One region of the Halomonas sp. HNIBRBA4712 genome, then DNA from elsewhere that is predicted to be linked to it. Evidence: predicted binding sites of a transcription regulator. Region 1 holds the regulator's gene; the other holds the start of a gene.

Region 1 (7,108 bases):
GTAAGGTGAGTATCGATTTCGAGCTCGACTTCGAGGCCAGCGCGGTCAACGTCGAGGCGTTTTGCAAACTCTCCGGGCGCACCGGCGTCGAGATGGAGGCGCTGACCGCGGTATCGGTAGCGTGCCTGACGCTCTACGATATGTGTAAGGCCGCCGACAAGGCGATGCGGATCGAGGCGATCCAGCTCGAGAGCAAGCGCGGCGGCGTGCGCGGCGACTACCAGCGCGACCCGGGCCCGATCGTTACCGGCGAGGGTAGCCCTGGCGAGGTCAGCCTGGGCGAGCGCTGTGCGGTGTCGCCCTGCGTGCGGGTCAAGTTTCTGGCCGAACTGCGCGAGCGGGTCGGCGAAAGCGATTTATCGCTATCACTTGCCGAGCTCGAAAGCCGCGACGTAGCCGGGCTCAAGGCGCACCTCAAAGCGCGAGACGCGCGCTTCGAGGCGCTGTCGGACACCCGTACGCTCTGCGCGATCAACCAGGTGATGGCCAACGACGCTGCGCCGCTTACCAACGAGGACGAGATCGCCTTCTTTCCGCCGGTCACGGGAGGCTGAATGAGCGACCCTTCGATATTCGTATCGGTACAGCAAGCGCCCTTTGCCCTCGATGAGGGCTACGCCGACCTGATCGCGCAACGCCGTGACATCGGCGCGGTGGTGAGCTTCACCGGGCTGGTGCGCGACTTCAACGAGGCGCCGGACGTCACCGGACTCACTCTCGAGCACTACCCGGGCATGACCGAGCGCGCGCTTCACGACATAGGGGTCGAGGCGTTTGAACGCTTTGCGCTCGAGGGCGTCGTGATCGTCCATCGAGTCGGTCGGCTGAGTCCGGGCGACCCCATCGTGCGAGTGGTGGTGGCCAGCGCCCACCGGCGCGAAGCTTTCAGCGCCTGCGATTTCATCATGGACATCTTGAAAACGCGGGCGCCGTTCTGGAAAAAAGAGCACTCCCGCCAAGGCGACTACTGGGTCAAGGAGCGCGAAAGCGATCTCAATGATGCGGCGCGCTGGTCGCTCAGCCCGCCGGCGACTCGCTCGCCATGATTTGAAGGTGGACCTCGGGCAGGTGCTGGCAGTGTTCGCCCAGCCAGTGAACCAGCCCCGGGGTAAGGGCTTCTCTGAGCTCGGCCAGGGTGTCGGCCTTGATCTCCTCAAGGCGCTCGTCGAGCCAGTCGCCAAAGCTCTCCTCGTCGATCGGGCTTGCGTTGCTCGAGTCCAGCATCAGCCGGCCGATGCGCTGCCAGCCAGTGTCGGTGGCGCATACCGGCAGCGCGAGAAACAGCGTGCCGCGGCGCGCGCTGCCTGGCTGGGCGGATTCGAGCCCGGGATGGGGGGTGACGCTGTTCTGATCTACCACGTGGGGGAGCTGCGGGTAGCGCGCCTCGACTCTCAAGCCTTCGTTATCCAGACAGAGCAGGTCGCCGTTGACCGGGGCGAGCGGCGCGTTGATGCCGAGTTCTTCCGCCAGGCGCTGGTGCGCGTGCTGGTGAACCGCCTCACCGTGCACCGGCAAGAGCGCGGCGGGACGAATCCAGCGATAGAGCGTCCTGATCTCCTCCTGAGCGGGGTGGCCGGTGGCGTGAAGCTCCGGGTGGTTGGTTTCGTCGAACACGCTGACGCCGAGCCGGTCGAAGCGCTTTTTGAGCGCGGCGATAGGGCGCTCGTTGCCGGGGATCGCTTTGGCGGAGAAGATCACGTTGTCGCCGGCTTCAAGGTCCATGAACGGGTGGCGTCCTTGCGCCAGGCGCTGCAGGGCGGCACGCGGTTCGCCCTGGCTGCCGGTGGCAATCACTACGACTTCATCGGCCGGTAGATAGCCCAAATCCTGGGGCGGCACCAGCGCTGGAAAGTCATCGAGATAGCCAAGCCCGCGGGCCACGTTCACCATGCGCTCCATCGAGCGGCCCATCAGGCTCACCCGCCGGCCGTTTTGAGCCGCCGCTTGGCCGATCGCCCATACCCGGGCGAGATTGCTGGCAAAGCAGGAGACCACCACGCGCCCTTTGCACTCCTTGAGCGTTCGGCCGAGCGCCTCGGCGACGTCGCCTTCGCTGCCCGCGATGCCGGGCAGCGGCGCGTTGGTCGAATCGCCCACCACCAGATCGAGTGGAGCCAGCGCCTGGAAGTGTGAAGGGTTGACGCTCGGGCCGATCAAGGGCGCGGGGTCGAGCTTCCAGTCGCCGGTATGCAGTACCCGATAGCCGCCGGCGAGCATCATGATGGCGCAGCTCTCGGGAATGGAGTGGGTCATCAGGAGATAGCGCAGCGTGAACGGGCCCTGCTCGACGGCGTCGCCGGGTTCGATCACCTTGATCGCAACGCTGGATAGGTTGTGCTCGGCGAACTTGTGACGCAAAAGGCCCGCCGCCAGAGGGGTGGCGTAGATCGGGCACTGCCATCTTGGCCAGAGCCAGGCGACCGCGCCGATGTGATCCTCGTGCCCGTGGGTGATATAGAGCGCCTTCGGCGTGATCGAAAGCTCGCTCAGCGTCTGGGTATTGGGTACCTGCAGCGGGGCGCTTGGCAGGTCCTGGCGAATCATCATGCCGCAATCGATGGCGATCCAGTGATCCTCGAACCCATAAAGCGTCAGGTTCATTCCTATTTCACCGCAGCCCCCCAGCGGCAAAATGCGCAGGGGAGGGCGGCGACGGGGTCGAAGTTGAACGCGTGATGGATCCATTGAATATGAACAGCCTGAAAAGTAAGGCTTTAACTATACGGTAAGGCGGGGGCGGCTAACAATGATGGCAATGCCCCCGGCGCCTGCTTGCGTTACACTAACGTCTCGTGCCGGGCCAGGCCCTGCGCAGCGATAAAAGCGTCGTTTCACGCCGGTTATCAACGCGTGTCTTCAAGAGTGGGTAAAAGAGCGTATCAATAGAGCGCACTTAGGCGTGTAAGCAAGCGCGTATCCAGGCGCGTACCCAGGAAAGTATTAAAGAGTATATTCATGTCGCATTACTACCGGTTAGTCGTTTCCTGCCCCGACCAGGTGGGCATCGTGGCGCGCGTGTCGAGCTTCATCGCCCAACATGGCGGCTCCATCACCGAGGCGAGCCAGCACTCGGATCTCGAGTCCGGGCGCTTTTTCATGCGCTACGAGATTCTCGCCGATTCGGTCGGCATGAGCCGCGAGGCGCTGGCCGAGGCGTTCGCGCCGATCGCCAACGCCTTCGACATGCAGTGGGCGCTGGTCGATACGCAAGCGCGGCGCAACGTGGTGATCATGGTGTCGAAAGAGTCCCACTGCCTGGTCGATCTACTCTACCGCTGGCAGGCCGGCGAACTCGACTGCAACATCGTCGGCGTCATTTCGAACCATCCGGACATGCGCTCGCTTTCCGAGTGGTACGAGATCCCCTACTTCCATATCGCGGTCGACCCCAACGACAAGCAGGCGGCGTTCGATGCGGTGCAGCGCCAGATCGACGCGCTCGAGGCAGACTGCATCGTGCTGGCGCGCTACATGCAGATTCTGCCGCCGGCGCTGTGCACGCACTACGCCGGGCAGATCATCAACATTCACCACAGCTTTCTGCCGTCGTTTGCCGGCGCCAAGCCTTACCACCAGGCGTTCGAGCGCGGCGTGAAGCTGATCGGCGCGACCTGCCACTACGTCACCGAAGAGCTCGACGCCGGCCCGATCATCGAGCAGGACATTCACCGCGTCAGCCACTGCCACACGCCGACGGACCTGGTGCGCTTTGGCCGCGACGTGGAGAAATCCGTGCTCGCCCGCGGGTTGAGGTGGCACCTGGAGGATCGCGTACTGATCGACGGCAACAAGACGGTGGTTTTCAACTAGACAGGTGGTTTTCAACCAGGCGCGAAAAAGGGGTACGCCAGGTACCCCTTTTGTTTGGAAGTCGCTGTATGGGGTGCGAATCGAGTTGGGTGCGGTGCCGGGCTGCCCGACACGCTAGCGAGGCGTTTTGCTGCTTCCGATTTTAGACGTTTAGCCCAGCGCCTGGCCGCTGCCGCCGCGAATCACGCCCACGCCCACACCTTCGATATCGAGCGCCTGGCTTCGCAGGTCGATCTCGATCGGAGCGAAGTCGCTGTTTTCGGCGTGCAGGGTGACCCGGTGGCCGTCGCGACGAAAGCGCTTGACGGTCACTTCGTCCTCGAGGCGGGCCACCACGATCTGGCCATCGCGCACCCGTTCGGTGCGGTGTACCGCGAGCAGGTCGCCTTCAAGAATGCCGATATCCTTCATCGACAGCCCGCGCACGCGCAGCAAGTAGTCGGCTTTCGGAGTGAAATACTCCGCCGGCAGCGGGCAATAGCGGTCGATGTGCTCGGCGGCAAGAATCGGACTGCCCGCAGCGACCTCGCCGATGATCGGAAGGCCCTGGGTCGACGTCTCGGCGTTTTCGTTTACGTCGTTGGCCGCCTCGGCGACTTCCGGCGTGTCCTGGTTGGGCAGGCGGATACCGCGGGAGGTGTGGCGAATGATGCGGATCGCGCCCTTGCGCTCGAGCGCGCGCAGGTGCTCTTCGGCGGCGTTGGGCGAGCGAAAGCCCAAGGCCTTGGCGATTTCAGCGCGCGTCGGAGGGTAGCCGTACTCGTTCATTGTCTTGACGATAAAATCAAACACGTTCTGCTGACGTACTGTAAGAGGACGGGACATGGCGGACTCCAACGTGACAGGGTAGCTTGAAAAAAATGACTAAAACGATATGTGTTTAATTATACAGTATGTTCCTTCGTCCAGTATATGACTCAAGCCCCGGATTATAAAGCCGTTACGGGTCAATCGACGATGAAAGAGCGGCTTGCCAATTGAGCGCGGGGGCGTAATGGCCTACTATCGCGCTCATGTTTTCTCGCCATGTTTTAAACACTCGTTTTTCTGGAGGGCGCCATGGCCCAGTCTGATACGGTCACGCGTATTCTGGATACGGCAGAAGTGCTGTTCGCCGAGCGCGGCTTCGCCGAAACCTCGCTTCGTACCATTACCAGCAAGGCGCGGGTCAACCTGGCGGCGGTGAACTACCACTTCGGCTCCAAGAAGGCGCTGATCCAGGCGGTGTTCGCACGCTATCTCGACCCGTTCAGCCTGCGCTTTCACGAGGCACTCGATACGCTTGGCGAGCGCTATGGCAACGAGGAAATACCGCTCGAGGTGCTGCTCGAAACCATGGCGAGCACCGTGCTGAGCGTGCCCGCCGAGCGCAACAGCCTGAAGGTATTCATGCGCTTGTTGGGGCTTGCCTACAGTCAGGCTCAGGGGCATCTTCGCCGCTATATTCAGCAGCAGTACGGCGATGTCTTCACCCGCTTCGTCGAGCTCGTGCGCCGTGCAACGCCGGGGCTTCCCGATGCCGAGCGTTTCTGGCGGCTGCACTTCATGCTCGGCACGGTGATCTTCACGCTCTCCGGGCTCGATGCGCTGCGCGATATCGCTGCCAAGGAGTACGACGAACAGGTGTCGGTGCGTGATCTGATCCGCCGCCTGCGCCCGGTGGTGGTCTCGGCGATGAACGCACCGCTTCCCCCCGCGCTCGAGGAGACGCCCCATGCCCACGCCCCGACTGGCTGAGTTACCGCCGCGGGAGGCGCCCTGGCTCGAAATCGACCTGAGCGAACAGCGCCTTCGCGCCTGGCAGGGCAAGAGGCTTGCCCATGAGTGCGCGGTGTCGAGCGGCAAAAACGGCACCGGCCAGCGGGAAGGCAGCGGCCAGACCCCCGCCGGCTGGCACTACGTGCGCGCCGCCATCGGCGCGGGCCTTCCCGAGAACGCGGTGTTTCGCGGCCGGCGCTTTACCGGCGAGGTGTTCACGGCAGCGCTTGGCGAGCGAAACCCGAAGCGCGACTGGATTCTCACCCGCATCCTCTGGCTTTGCGGGCTCGAGCGCGGCGTCAACCGGGGTTGCGACGTCGACTCCCAGCGCCGCTATATCTACCTGCACGGCACGCCGCCTGGCGAGCCCATGGGCGTGGCGGCGTCCCACGGCTGCGTGCGGCTGCGCAACAGTGATCTCTTGTGGCTTTTCGACTTCGCCACGCCGGGCACGCCGGTCTGGCTTCACGACTAACCGGCTCCGGTTTCGCTTGCAGGCGCCAATCGACTAGAATGAGCGCCCGTTTTGCTGGATAGATGCCGATGACGCAACCGCTTGGCCCGGTCATGCTCGACCTGGAAGGGCCCATCATTACCCGCGCCGAAAAGGCGCTGTTGGCCGATACCGCCGTCGGCGGGGTGATCCTGTTTGCGCGCAACGTCGAAGGCGCCGAGCAGGTCAGCGCGCTGTGTGCCGATATTCGCCGCGTTCGCCCGGACATCCTGATCGGCATCGATCAGGAGGGCGGACGCGTACAGCGTATTCGCCAGGGCGTGACGCGCCTGCCGCCGATGGCGCGCATTGGAAAGCTCTACGCCGATGACCCGGCCGAGGGCGGGCAGTTGGCAAACGATGCCGGCTGGCTTCTGGGCATGGAAATGGCCGCCTGCGGGCTCGATCTAAGCTTTGCCCCGGTACTCGATGTCGAAAGCGGGGTATCGAGCGTGATCGGCGATCGCAGCTTTGGCTTTGATCCCGAGCACGTTGCCGAGCTTGGCGCGCGCTTCATTCAGGGCCTGCACGAAGCCGGCATGGCGGCGGTGGGCAAGCACTTCCCCGGCCACGGCGGCATCGAAGCCGACACCCACGTAAGCGTTGCCGAGGACACCCGCACGCTTGCCGAGCTAAAAGCGCGGGATCTTGTCCCATTCACACGACTTGCCGGTCAGCTCGATGGCGTCATGCCGGCCCACGTGGTGTTCAGCGCTTTCGATGCGCGCCCGGCAGGCTTTTCTCCGGCCTGGCTTGGGATGCTGCGCGAGTCGCTCGGCTTCAAGGGCGCGATCTTCTCCGACGACCTGACCATGGCCGGCGCCCACGTCGCCGGCGGCCCTTTGGCGCGGGCGCGCGCAGCGCTTAACGCCGGCTGCGACATGCTGCTGGTGTGCAACGACCGCGAGGCGGCGCTCGAAGTGGTCAAGGGCGTCGGCGGTATCGACAATCGGCGCACCGGTAAGCTGCGCTACGCCCGCGCCCGGCCGGATCTCGAGGCACTTTCTGCGCTCAAGCGCTGGCGCCGCGCCAATGCCCGCTTGAGCG
Region 2 (7,108 bases), on a different contig from region 1:
CGCAGCCGGCCGTCCTGCTGGAGCTCGCCGACCACCACCACGCCCTGGCCCTCGCGGAACAGATCCGGCAGGATGCCGCTGTAGTAAACCTCGACCTCGTCGACGTAGTCGGTGACGACGAAATCGACGTCCAGACTTTGCGGGTCGCGGGCGACCGATCCAACCTTGACCAGCCCGCCGGCGCGAATCTGGCGCTCCAGCGGCGCTTGGCCCTGCTGGATCTGCACCGGGCTGAAGAACAGGTTGATATTGGCGCGCAGCGCGTAAAGCGTCAGCCCCACGGCGATGGCGGCGAGCACCACGACCCCGAGAAGCGCGAACAGCCGCTGTTTGCGTTTAGGCGTCATCGCTTTCCTCGCTCGGTGTTGGGGTAGAGAGATGCTGGGCGCGGGCGCGGCGTTCGCGTCGGGCAAGCGCCTTGATCAGCGCGCGGCGCTCGAGCTGCGCCTGCACGAAGCAGAGCGCGAGCAGCGCGGCGGTCACGCCCCAGGCCGCCCACACGTAAGCGCCGTGGCCGCCCATGGCAAAAAACGCGGCGAGTGAATCGAAAGCACTCATGAGCCAGACTCCATGAGCGCGCGCACCCAGCGCTTGTCGCCTTCGCGGCGCAGGATTTCGCTGCGCACGCGCAAAAGCGTCAGCGCCGCGAAGAAGCTGTAAAAGCCCACCAGCATGATCAGAAGCGGCACCCACATCGAGGCCGGCATGGCCGGGCGGGAGGTGAGCGTGAAGGTGGCGGACTGGTGCAGGGTGTACCACCAATCCACCGAATACTTGATGATCGGAATGTTGATTACCCCGACCATGGCGAGAATAGAGGCGGCCCTGGCGCCGCTCTGACGGCGGCTGAACGCGCCGCGAAGCGCAATCACGCCAAGATACAGAAACAGCAGAATCAGCATCGAGGTGAGCCGCGCGTCCCACACCCACCAGGTGCCCCAGGTCGGCACGCCCCAGACGGCGCCGGAAAACAGCGCCGTGAACGTCATCGCCGCACCAAACGGCGCCATGACCGCGGCGGCCATGTCGGCAACCTTGATCTTCCACACCATGAACACCAGGCTCGCCAGTGCCATCGATACGAACACCGACTGCGCCAGCAGCGCTGCGGGTACGTGCACGTAGATGATGCGAAAGCTCTCGCCCTGCTGGTAATCCGCCGGCGCCACCGCCAACCCCCAGACGCTGCCCACGCCAAGCGCCAGCACCGCCAGCGCCCAGCACCAGGGTTCGAGCCGGCGGCTTAGCCGGTAGAACCACTGGGGAGATCCAAACTTGTGCACGATGGCCCACATGGCGTGCGTCCTCAACCGTTGATGCTGATACGAAGCGAGGCGGCGATCGCCGGCGGCGCCACTATCAAGGAGATGGCCAGAAGCGCCCCCAGGATAGAGAGCTGCGGGGCGGCGCTCTCGAGGGCGGCGGCCGCTTCGACGGCGCCGGTGCCAAACACCAGCACCGGGATGTAGAGCGGCAGAATCAAAAGCGAAATCAGCACCCCGCCGCGCGCAAGCCCCACGGTCAACGCCGCGCCAATTGCCCCGATCAGGCTAAGGCTGGCACTGCCCAGCAAAAGCGAAAGCGACAGCACCGCGTAGCTGCCCGCCGGCAGCGCCAGCAGCGCCCCCAGCACCGGCGCCATCAGCGAAAGCGGAAGCCCGGTCAACAGCCAATGTACGCACACCTTCGCCAGCGCCTGCAGATAAAGCGGCTGTGGCGCAAGTGCCAGCTGCTCGAGGGTGCCGTCCTCGAAGTCGCCGCGAAACAGCGAATCCAGCGATAAAAGCGCCGCCAGCAGCGCCGCGACCCATAAAAGCCCCGGGGCCACCACCGATAAAAGCGTCGGGTCCGGCGAAATCCCGATCGGAAACAGCGTGATCACCAGCGCATAGAACACCAGCGGATTGAGCACCTCGCCCCGGCGCCGGCAGGCAAGCCTGAGATCGCGCGAAAGCGTCGCCATGAAGGCGCGCCCCGCCCCGCCCGGCGCCGACACCAGCGGCATAGTGGCCTCTCGTTCAGCCATGCGCCGCTCCTTCGCCCAGGACCAACCGGCGCACCCGCGGATGCTGGCCCAGCGCGTGGTGGGTGGTGACGATGACCGCCCCACCGCGGCTTGCGTGGGCGTGAAGCCTGCGCTCCAGCGCCTCGACGCCGCTCTGATCAAGCGCGGTGAAGGGCTCGTCGAGCACCCAGAGCGGCCGAGGCGACAGCGCAAGTCTTGCCAGCGCCACGCGCCGGGTTTGCCCTGCGGAAAGCGTGCCGGCCAGGCTCTCCTCGAACCCCGCCAGGCCGACGTCTGAAAGCGCGCGTTCACAGGCCGCTTCATCGACCGGCTCGCCGCCGAGTGCCTGATACCAGGCCAGGTTCTCGAGTGCGGTGAGCCCCGCCTTCACACCGGGCGCGTGGCCCAGGTAAAGAAGGTTGGCGCGAAACCGCTCGCGGCACCGGTGCAGGGGCGTGTCGTTGAAGTAGAGCTCGCCGTCGATATCGTCGAGCTGGCCGGCGAGAATCTTCAAAAGCGTGGTCTTGCCGCTGCCGTTGGGGCCCTCGAGGCGCAGGATTTCGCCGCTTCGAATCTCGACGTCAAGCTCCCGGAACAGCCAGCGATCGTCGCGCTCGCAGGCAAGCTTTCGGGCTTGAAGGCGCAGGCTCAAGGGCATCTCCGGGAGGGGCGGCGTAAGGCTTAAGATGGCGCGCACTCTACACAAGAACGCGCTTTTTCGCCAGTCAGGCGCCGCGGCATCGCGTCGCTGACAGCCGCCGAGCCCCACCGCGCCGGGCGCAAGTAGGCTGACCTTCACCACCGGGCGCAATGAATGAGTCACAGGGGTAGAACTGTATGGAAAAACAGGTTTATACTCCAACCACTGTATGAAAAGCCATGAACAACACTGCGCTGCCCATTCATTCATGCCCAGGAATGTTTACGCCCAGGGAGCGGGCGACGCTGGAGAGATTCGATGATCGCAACACGACCGTTTGAGCCCGCCCACACCCCTCGCCCCGCTCCAGCACGAGCAAACAACCCCGTGCGAGAAGTCACCCGACGTAACACCTACGCGCTGCGCGTTCGCGGCCATCGCATGCAGGCTTTCAATCTATTCGACGGCGACGTGATCGTGATTCATCGCCACCAGCGCGGCGGCCAGTTGGAAACCGCCACCGCGACCATCAACCAGCGCGAGGTAGCGCTCAGGGCGCTCTCGATCGGCCGTCTGGGCGTGCGTTTCTGGCCCGAGGACGAAGCGATGGCGCCGGTTTTCCTGCATAATAGCGATATCCAGGTGCTGGGGATGGTCATGGGGATCGACCGCCCCGATGCTACCCGGCACCACTGACCGCTACCCTGGGAGCCCCTTTTGCGCTACCGAGCCCCGGACCTTGCCCCGGACGCCCGCTTCGAGCACGAGGTCGTCGTCGAAAAGAGCCGCTTCATCGCCTGGCTGTGTCACGCCCCGACCGCCCTGGCGTTCGACTCGCTTTTGAAAGCCGCGCGCGCCGAGCACCCGGCCGCTAGCCACCACTGCAGCGCCTTTATCGCCGGCCCGCCCGGCGAGCAGACCCATATCGGCTTCTCCGACGACGGCGAGCCCGGCGGCACCGCCGGGCGGCCGATGTATCAGGCGCTGACCGGAAGCGGGCTGGGCGAGACAGGCTGTGTGGTGATTCGCTACTTCGGCGGGACCAAGCTAGGTACCGGGGGCCTGGCCCGCACCTACGCGCTGGCGGTGAACAAGGCGCTGGAGACGCTCCCCACTCGGGAAATCGTCGAGCGCACGCCCTACCGGGTCAAGGTCGATTTCGCCAGCGAAGCCCAGGCCCGCGCCTGGTTCGACGAGCAAAGCGCCCCCGTCGCCAACGCCGACTACGACGGCCAGGGCGTTACCTTGACCGTCGAGTGGCCCACCGACGAGCCGGCGGATTTCACTGCGCTGGAAAGCCGCTTGAAAGGGGCGCTCGAGATTCGACGCGCTGACACCTGAAACGCCCCGCTCGATGGCGGGGCGTTTCAGGTGGTTTATGTCTGGTGCGGAAAGCGGCGTCGCCCACCCCGTCGTGAGGGCGCTGTAAACCCCTCCTTGGGCGCTAATGCCGTTCAGTCACGGTATCCAACTACCTATTGGCTTGGCTAGTCGACCGTGGGAGGCCGCTTCAGCGGTGGTCCGACATTTCGGCGAATGGCGCCGTCAGGCGCCTTGGCCTGGCCACCCGTCGCGAGCTGAAGCTCCCTCCCACAAAACCTGACCAAACCTAACTGACTGGCATTACTCCTTGGGCGCTACTTTCGCCCTCCCTGGCGAAAGACCCTCACGCCGGGCTGCTCGACGCCGCACCACTTGCTCTAGCGCTATCGATTTCCACGTCGTATTTATCCAAGATACTTGATCATCACCCCGGCGGCCACCGCCGAGCCGATAACCCCGGCAACGTTCGGCCCCATGGCGTGCATCAGCAGGAAGTTGTGCGGGTTCGCCTCGAGCCCGACCTTGTTCGCCACCCGGGCAGCCATCGGCACCGCGGAGACGCCGGCCGCACCAATCAGCGGATTGATCGGCATCTTGCTGACCAGGTTCATCAGCTTGGCCATCAGCACGCCAGCGGCGGTGCCGATCCCGAAGGCGACGATCCCCAGGCCCAGAATACCCAGCGTCTCGAAGGCGAGAAAGCTTTCGGCCATCAGTTTCGAGCCCACCGAGAGCCCCAGCACAATGGTGACGATATTGATCAGCGCGTTCTGGGCGGTGTCCGCCAGCCGCTCGACCACGCCGCACTCGCGCATCAGGTTACCGAAGCAGAACATGCCCAGAAGCGGCGCCGCGTCTGGCAGAAACAGCGCCACCAGCACCAGCAGCATGACCGGGAAGATGATCTTCTCGAGCTTCGATACCGGGCGCAGCTGGGTCATGGCGATCTTGCGCTCCTTCTCGGTGGTGAGAAGTCGCATGATCGGCGGCTGGATCAGCGGCACCAGCGCCATGTAGGCGTAGGCGGCCACGGCGATCGCGCCCAGAAGCTCCGGGGCCAACACGCTCGAGACGTAGATCGAGGTCGGCCCATCCGCGCCGCCGATAATGCCGATCGCCGCCGCCTGGTTGAGCGAGAAGTCCATCAGCCCCATCGAGGTCAACAGCACCGCGCCAAAGAGCGTCGCGAAGATGCCGAACTGCGCCGCCGCGCCGAGAAACAGCGTGCGCGGGTTGGCCAGAAGCGGCCCGAAGTCGGTCATCGCGCCCACGCCCATGAAGATCACCAGCGGCGCGATCCCCGAGCCGATGGCTACGCTATAGAAGCTGTAGAGCACGCCGTTGCTGTAGCCCGCATCGACGGCGACATCCCGGGCGGCGCGCACCGTATCCGGCGCGGCGTCGTGGGCCACGGCCTTGAGCGCTTCGCGAAACGCCTCGAGCCCCGCCGTCGGATCCGGCGCCACCCCGAGTGCGGCGCCAATCTGCTGCAGTATCGCCGGGCGCCCCACCTCGATCGCCTGGTCGAGCGCGCTGATCGCAAGCCCCGCCTCGGGAATATTGGCGAGAATCCCGCCAAAGCCGATCGGCACCAGCAAAAGCGGCTCGAACTTCTTGTAGATGGCAAGGTACAGAAGCACCAGCGCCACCCCCATCATGACGGCCTGGCCGAGCTGGAGGTTATAAAGCCCCGAGCCCTCCCAGAGGGTGATCAATTTTTCCATTGCGCCAATACCCTCAAAGCTCGATCAGCGAGTCGCCGACGGCGACGCTGTCGCCTTCGCTCACGTTGATGCTGGAGACCGTGCCGGCACTCTGGGCGCGCACCTCGGTTTCCATCTTCATGGCTTCGAGAATCACCACTACGTCGCCCTCGGCGACCGTATCGCCGACCTTCACGTTGACCTTGAAGATGTTGCCCGCCAGCGGCGCGTCGATGCTCTCGCCGCTCGGTGCGGCGGGCTCGCTTGCCGGTGCCGGCGCAGCGTCGCTTTTGGTATCGCTGACCTGGCTGATTTCGCCGCCTTCGGCGACCTCGACCACGTAGGCCTTGCCGTTGAGCTTGACGGTGTAGGTCTCCGGGCCCTGAGCGGGTGTAGCCCTGGCCGGTGCCACCGCCTTGTCGCTCGCGGGCGCGTCCTCCCCGGCGCTGGGCGCGGGCTCGAAAGCGTCCGGGTTGTCGCGGTTTTTCAGGAACTTGAGCCCGATCTGCGGGAACAGCGCGTAGGTCAACACGTCGTCGATACGCTGCTCGCCCTCCATCAGGCGGATGTCATCGCTCTTAGCCTTCTCCTCGAGCTCGCTTTCCAGGCGCGCCAGCTCCGGCGAGAGGTTATCCGCCGGGCGGCAGGTGATCGGCTCGCTGCCTTCGAGCACGCGGGCTTGCAGCTCGGCGCTGAACGGCGCAGGGGCAGCGCCGTACTCGCCTTTCAACAGCGCCTGCACCTCTTTCGATATCGACTTGTAGCGCTCCCCCATCATCACGTTCATCACCGCCTGGGTGCCGACGATCTGGGAGGTCGGCGTGACCAGCGGAATAAAGCCGAGATCCTCGCGCACGTTGGGAATTTCGCTCAGCACGTCATCGAGTTTGTCGCCGGCGCCCTGCTCCTTGAGCTGGCTCTCCATGTTGGTGAGCATGCCGCCGGGCACCTGAGCGACGAGTATGCGTGAGTCGATACCCCTGAGCGAGCCCTCGAAGGCGGCGTATTTCTTGCGCACCTCGCGAAAGTAACCGGCGATGTCCTCGAGCGCTTCGAGATCGAGCCCGGTGTCGCGATCGGACTCCTTGAGCATGGCCACGACCGACTCGGTCGGGCTATGGCCATAGGTCATTGACATCGAGGAGATCGCGGTATCGACGTTGTCCACCCCGGCCTCGACCGCTTTCAGAATGGTCGAGGTCGAAAGCCCGGTAGTGGCGTGGCAGTGCAGGTGTACCGGAATCGACAGCGTCTTCTTGAGCCGACTGACCAGCTCGAAGGCGGTGTAGGGCGTCAAAAGCCCCGCCATGTCCTTGATCGCCAGCGAGTCGGCGCCCATGGCGGCGATGGTTTCGGCAAGCTCGACCCAGGCATCCAGCGTGTGTACCGGGCTCACGGTGTAAGAGATGGTGCCCTGGGCGTGGCCGCCGACCTGGC

The links. Region 1 encodes LexA, which represses DNA repair genes until DNA is damaged. Its sites were predicted from a motif close to TACTGTNTANNTANACAGTA; they were not measured.
Region 2: ACGK9R_RS09120 (LexA family protein) is a predicted target of LexA. The motif match lies at 2,837-2,856, and genes of this name have one in related genera.

The regions. Positions count from the first base shown of each region.
Region 1 covers NZ_JBIFXR010000004.1:36,533-43,640, reverse strand. Annotated here, with positions in the region: gene moaC (cyclic pyranopterin monophosphate synthase MoaC) at 1-554, shown strand, start outside; gene moaE (molybdopterin synthase catalytic subunit MoaE) at 555-1,046, shown strand; gene ACGK9R_RS09630 (ribonuclease J) at 1,018-2,601, opposite strand; gene purU (formyltetrahydrofolate deformylase) at 2,956-3,810, shown strand; gene lexA (transcriptional repressor LexA) at 3,961-4,635, opposite strand; gene ACGK9R_RS09615 (TetR/AcrR family transcriptional regulator) at 4,870-5,547, shown strand; gene ACGK9R_RS09610 (L,D-transpeptidase family protein) at 5,525-6,043, shown strand; gene nagZ (beta-N-acetylhexosaminidase) at 6,112-7,108, shown strand, end outside.
Region 2 covers NZ_JBIFXR010000003.1:408,733-415,840, forward strand. Annotated here, with positions in the region: gene ccmE (cytochrome c maturation protein CcmE) at 1-347, opposite strand, end outside; gene ccmD (heme exporter protein CcmD) at 337-558, opposite strand; gene ACGK9R_RS09105 (heme ABC transporter permease) at 555-1,295, opposite strand; gene ccmB (heme exporter protein CcmB) at 1,307-2,026, opposite strand; gene ccmA (cytochrome c biogenesis heme-transporting ATPase CcmA) at 2,019-2,657, opposite strand; gene ACGK9R_RS09120 (LexA family protein) at 3,033-3,341, shown strand; gene ACGK9R_RS09125 (IMPACT family protein) at 3,363-3,986, shown strand; gene ACGK9R_RS09130 (sodium ion-translocating decarboxylase subunit beta) at 4,373-5,692, opposite strand; gene oadA (sodium-extruding oxaloacetate decarboxylase subunit alpha) at 5,706-7,108, opposite strand, start outside.